Regions from separate parts of the Lysinibacillus sp. NPDC093197 genome, predicted to be linked through region 2. Evidence: riboswitches for the same ligand, from Rfam matches in the RefSeq annotation. Region 2 holds a riboswitch; the other holds the start of a gene.

Region 1 (3,191 bases), on a different contig from region 2:
CCGCACCAGTTGCGGAAGCTCCAACACCAGCGGCTCCTCAAGCAGTAGCTGCACCAACACCAGCAGCACCAGTTGTGGAAGAAACTTCTGGCGAGCGTGTAATTGCATCTCCTGCAGCACGTAAACTTGCTCGTGAAAAAGGTATTGATCTTGCAGCTGTATCTCCAGTTGATCCACAAGGTCGCGTACGTGTACAAGACGTTGCAGCTCACGGTACAGCACCTGTAGCAGCACCTCAAGCGACACCAGCAGCACCAAAAGCAGTAGTAGCTGTTGATGAGTCACGTGTTACAGTTGAAAAAATGAGCCGTCGTCGTCAAACAATTGCTAAACGTTTATTAGAAGTTAAGCAATCGACTGCTATGCTTACAACATTCAATGAAGTAGATATGACAAATGTTATGGCACTACGTTCTCGTAAAAAAGATCAATTCTTTGAGTCTACTGGCTCTAAGCTTGGTTTCATGTCATTCTTCACAAAAGCTGTTGTTGCGGCGCTTAAAAAATACCCTTATGTGAATGCTCAAATCGTTGGCGATGAAATTCACTTAAATAACTTCTTTGATATTGGTGTAGCTGTATCAACTGAAGAAGGTTTAGTAGTACCAGTTGTACGCGATGCTGACCGCAAAAACTTTGCTGAAATTGAAGATTCAATTGCAGACTTAGCTAAAAAAGCACGCGATAAAAAATTAGGTTTAGCTGATCTTCAAGGTGGTTCATTCACAATTACAAATGGTGGTGTATTCGGTTCATTAATGTCAACACCTATTATGAACGGTACACAAGCTGCTATTTTAGGAATGCACTCAATTAAAAAACGCCCTGTAGAAGTAAATGGCGAAGTAGAAATTCGTCCTATGATGTACTTAGCATTATCTTACGACCACCGTATTATCGATGGTAAAGATTCTGTAGGCTTCCTTAAAACAGTTAAAGAGTTACTTGAAAATCCAGAAGATTTATTATTAAATTCTTAATTCGATAAATTAAGTATTCAAACCCTGCAAACTTAACTGTTTAGCAGGGTTTTTCATTTAGATTGATTTACGCTATAATGAAATTTGCTTGATGGTCTTAATGGCCTTTATTTGACTGGGAAATCGATTCTTATGGTTTATAAATCTTGTTTTTTATAATAAAAATTTGTGAAATGATGACAAACATAGTTAATGTTATTCTACTTTATTTATGGATTTTAAAAGGATTATAGGCTAATTTTGTAATTAGTCAGAAAAATGATAAAACTATCTTGACGACTATGCTAGCTTTATAGTAATATCTATATATCATTTAAATAAACAAACCTCACTTTTGTTTTTTGTGAGGTAGAGGCGCGGTATTTATTAGTCCATTGCTGAGTATAAGCAAGCGAAGACGTAATGGAGAAGGAAATATCGCCGAAGTATAAAAGGAGCTCGTACTTTTATGCTGGGTCTGCAGTGAATAAGTGCAGGACTGTCCTAGTAAATTCAATTCCAGTTTACTAGGTTGTGCTATCTCGGAAACATGGAAATTATAGTGAGGATTTGGGCAACTGTCAATAAAAGGTAAGACCTAAGTTCAAAACTTAGGTCTTTTTTTGTACAGTTGCTTTATTTTTTTTACAGAAAAGGGGAGTTTTAGATGAAAAGAAAATGGTTGTTATTTATGTTAACAGCAATGACAGCAATCGTGTTAGCGGCTTGTGGTTCTGGTGACAAGGATGAAAAGACAACAGGTGATGGTTCAAAGGAAGAAACTGGTGGAGAGTTCCGCATTGGGATGGAAGCAGGTTATCCTCCATTTAACTGGACTCAGCAAGATGATGCAAACGGAGCAGTGAAAATTGCTGATAATGCAGAGTATGCAGGCGGTTACGATGTACAAATGGCGAAAAAAATCGCTGATGGCTTAGGTAAAAAATTAGTAGTAGTAAAAATGGAATGGGACGGTTTAGTACCTGCGCTTCAGTCAAAAAAAATCGATGCGATTGTAGCAGGGATGTCTCCAACAGAAGAACGTAAACAAACAATTGATTTCACTGAAAACTACTACACTTCTGATTTCGTAATGGTAATTAAAAAAGGTAGCAAATATGAAAATGCAAAATCAATTCAAGATTTTTCAGGTGCAAAAGTTACATCTCAGCTAAATACATCTAACTATAATGTTATCGATCAAATTAAAGGTGTAGAAAAGCAAACAGCGATGGAAAACTTCTCTGCAATGCGTGTAGCTCTAGAAGCTGGCAAAATTGATGGCTATGTAGCTGAACGTCCAGAAGGTATTTCGGCAGCAGCAGCTAATGACAAATTCACATTTGTATCTTTTGAAGAAGGATTTGATACAGATATTTCAAATACTTCAATTGCAGTTGGTTTACGTAAAGGTGATGCTAGTCTAGATAAAATTAATGAAATCTTAAAAGGTATTTCAGAAGATGATCGCCAAAAAATTATGGAAGAAGCTATTCTTCAACAACCTGCAGCTCAGTAATACAAAAAGAGATAGGGTTGTCCTTAACGAAAAAACAGCATACCGGAAATTTCAAGTATGCTGTTTTCTCTAAGTGAAAATTCACTTACAACATATAGAGAAGTTGATTTTTACTGATTGAAAGTCGTGACATTTTGCTAAGAGCGACTGGGACAGCCTTTATCATATTTAGTTTGTTCAGAGAGGCAGTCATTCTGAATAAAGTCATGTCTAAGAAGTGTGTCACATATTTTGAATAAAGCAAATGAATTCAAATGAAGAGATGATTTCACAAAAGGCATAATTGATATAAAGCAACAACACGTTGTTAGGAGGAACATCATGAGTTTAGAATGGATCATTTCTATTATAGAAAACAACTGGCAAATGTTTTTACGAGGAGCGTATTATACGTTACTCATTTCAACAATCAGTACAATTATTGGTGCATTCATCGGATTTTTTATTGGGATTATGCATACCATTCCAGTTCGTAAAAAAAGTATAAAACATTTTTTATTAAAATGTATTAATTTTATACTGACATGCTATGTTGAATTTTTCCGTGGTACACCAATGATTGTACAGGCAATGGTAGTATTTTACGGGCTAGATATTGCTTTTGGCATCGATATGCACTTTATTACTGCTGGTATTTTAGTCGTTTCACTGAATACGGGTGCGTATATGGCTGAAATCGTACGTGGTGGGATTGTCTCTATCGATAAAGGTCA
Region 2 (3,191 bases):
TGCGTTTGCAGCACGGATCATTTCGTCCTGTGGTACAACAACAGAAACTTTAATTTCAGAAGTACTGACCATTTTTACTGCAATATCCTCGCGGCGTAAACGGTCAAACATTCGTGCAGCAACGCCAGGATTTGATGCCATGCCTGATCCTATAATTGAAACTTTCGCTAAGCCAATTTCAAAATCTGCAAAGCTAAAACCAAGTGACAATTTACTATCCTCTAGTACACGTAAAGCATCAGCAAACTCTTCTTTTAAAATTGTAAAAGATACTGATGGTCTCACACCTTCTATAATAGCTTGCACAATAATATCAACATTAATGCGATTGTCTGCAAGTATAGCAAACATATCTGCTAACGATGCAGTTGAGTATGTATCATAACCGATTGTTAGGCGAATGGTATCAGACTCATAAGCAACACCACGTACAATTAAATTTTTCTCCATTTCAACTTCCTCCTTCAATAAAGTACCTTCTGTATCTACTACACTTGAACGAATAATGACTGGGATTTGAAACTTTTTTGCGAGCTCCACTGCACGTGGATGTAAAATATGTGAACCTAAATGTGATAGTTCAAGCATTTCATCATATGAAATCTCCTTTAACTTTCTTGCTTTTTCAATATGACGAGGATCTGCTGTATAAACTCCATCCACATTTGTATAAATGTCAACACGTTCCGCTTCTAATGCGGCTGCAATGGCTACTGCTGTGGTTTCGGCTCCACCCTTACCAAGTGTTGTTATATTGTGTGCACTATTAATGCCTTGCTCCCCCGCAACAACGACAATTTGTCCTTGTATCAAATGTTCTTTCATACGGCTCACATCGATATGGTCGATACGTGCATTAAAATGTTTCGCATCTGTATGCACACCAGCCTGCCAACCAGTCAATGAAACTGCATCATAGCCTTCCTCTTGTAAAGCAATTGCAAAAAGGGCACTTGCTAATTGTGAGGTCGTTGATAGTAGTACATCCATCTCACGTTTAGAAGCATCGTCTGATAAATCACGTCCCATCTTCGCTAAGTCTTTAGCTGTGCGACCCATTGCTGCAGTCACCACTACTACTTCATAGCCAAGCTCTTTTTTGGCTATCGCTATTTTAGCGACCTCTCGAATCTGCTCAGTTGAAGCTATTGCAGGTCCGCCAAATTTCAATACAATACTCGCCATTTTCATCATTCTCCTTTTATCAATTCGTCTCTAGAACAGCAAAAAGGCAGCCCTCACATAACGTGAAAGCTGCCTGCAACATGTACAATAAAAAGCTTGCGCATGTGTGATAGCTCTCCGAAACGTAAAGATTCGACAGTCTTACATCTATTAAATGCAAAACCAGCAAAGTATCGGAAACAACGATACTTCACTTCGGCAAGCTCCCCTTTCACAAATTGTCACTGGATTTGTCCATCCTTCAATGTGCTACTATTGAATCTTGCACCTCTATCATCACTTAAAATAGTGAATTTATTAATTTTCCCTTTATGAAAATACTTCCTTTTTATGCATTGCTCACATAAACATTCATACAAGGTGTAATAGAACAAGATAGTGTTTTCACTTCTTTGTTCTATGACAACCTTAGCATATGTCTAATCCTTTGACAATGTCTGTTGTTGAAAATAATTGTAAATACTGTTCGCTAAGTTCGCAGGTATTCCCGCTTCTTGAAGTGCAAGCTCACTTGCCTCACGAATCTTTTTAACAGAGCCGAAATGCTTCAATAATTGTTGCTTGCGCTTTGGACCAACACCTTCAATTCCATCTAGAACAGATTGAATAGCATTTTTCTCATGCTGTTGGCGTAAAAATGTAATGGCAAAACGGTGTACTTCGTCCTGAATACGCTGTAGTAAATAAAACCCGTCACTTGTCCGCTTTAATGCAATGACATCGGGCGGATCTCCAAATAAAAGCTGTGATGTATTATGCTTTTCATCTTTTGCTAAGCCCGCAATTGGGATAACAAGACCAAGCTCATCCTCTAACACTTCTCGCGCTACTTCCATCTGTCCTTTACCGCCATCTATTAGAACTAAATCAGGCAATGGCAATCCTTCTTTCAATACACGCGTGTAACGGCGACGTATCACTTCTTGCATTGCTCCGTAATCGTCATGTTTAGCGGCTGTGCGTGTCTTGTATTTACGATATTCCTTCTTTGCAGGTTTACCATCAATAAACACAACCATTGCTGATACCGCATCAGCACCATGCATATGACTATTATCAAATGCTTCAATGCGAAGAGGTGCTGAAATCCCCATTGCTTCACCCAATGCCTCGCAAGCACCAATTGTTCGCTCTTCCTGTCGCTCAATTAGCTGGAATTTTGCCGCCACAGCAATTTCTGCATTTTTCATGGCCAAATCTACTAGTTCCTTTTTTTGTCCTCGCTTCGGCGTTAGCACTTTAACCTCTAATAATTCCGTTAAAATTGCTGCATCAATTGACTGAGGAATAAAAATTTCCTTAGGCTTAATATGCTCAGGCTTTTCATAAAAGCGGCCAACAAATGTTAAAAATTCTTCCTCAACATCCTGATAAATAGGGAAGATAGAAACATCGCGTTCAATCAACTTACCTTGACGAACGAAAAAGACTTGCACACACATCCAGCCCTTTTCAACTGCATAACCGAATACATCGCGATTCGTAGTATCACTGGACACAATTTTTTGCTTTTGCATAACCGTTTCAATATGTGCAATTTGATCGCGGAACTCTTTCGCTCGCTCAAATTCTAGTTGCTCAGCTGCAGCCAACATTTTCGCTTCAAGCTCTTTTTTTACTGTCTCTACTCCACCATTTAAGAACTTCGTCATATCTTCAATCATATCGTGATATACTTGTGCATCAATTTCTTTTACACACGGCGCTAAGCATTGTCCCATATGATAATACAAGCAAACTTTTGAAGGTAATTGTACACATTTTCGAAGTGGGTATAGTCTATCAAGCAGCTTTTTTGTCTCACTTGCTGCATACGCATTTGGATAAGGGCCAAAGTATTTTGCTTTATCTTTTTTTACTTTCCGTGTTGTAATAAGCCGTGGATATTTTTCATTCGTAATTTTTATATACGGATACGTTTTATCATCCGTTAGCATGATATTGTATTTAGGATCGTGTAGTTTAATAAGGTTCAACTCTAAAATGAGTGCCTCTAAATTAGAAGA

Evidence for each region. Region 2 has a riboswitch for lysine ahead of ACIP9G_RS15810 (aspartate kinase). Riboswitches for the same ligand answer to the same signal wherever they lie in the genome.
Region 1: another riboswitch for lysine. It lies ahead of ACIP9G_RS01400 (transporter substrate-binding domain-containing protein); the one in region 2 lies ahead of ACIP9G_RS15810 (aspartate kinase).

The regions. Positions count from the first base shown of each region.
Region 1 is NZ_JBIVOH010000001.1:278,567-281,757, reverse strand. Features, by position in the region: gene odhB (2-oxoglutarate dehydrogenase complex dihydrolipoyllysine-residue succinyltransferase) at 1-980, shown strand, start outside; lysine riboswitch at 1,322-1,507, shown strand; gene ACIP9G_RS01400 (transporter substrate-binding domain-containing protein) at 1,627-2,478, shown strand; gene ACIP9G_RS01395 (amino acid ABC transporter permease) at 2,800-3,191, shown strand, end outside.
Region 2 is NZ_JBIVOH010000006.1:21,816-25,006, forward strand. Features, by position in the region: gene ACIP9G_RS15810 (aspartate kinase) at 1-1,185, opposite strand, end outside; lysine riboswitch at 1,288-1,466, opposite strand; gene uvrC (excinuclease ABC subunit UvrC) at 1,605-3,191, opposite strand, start outside.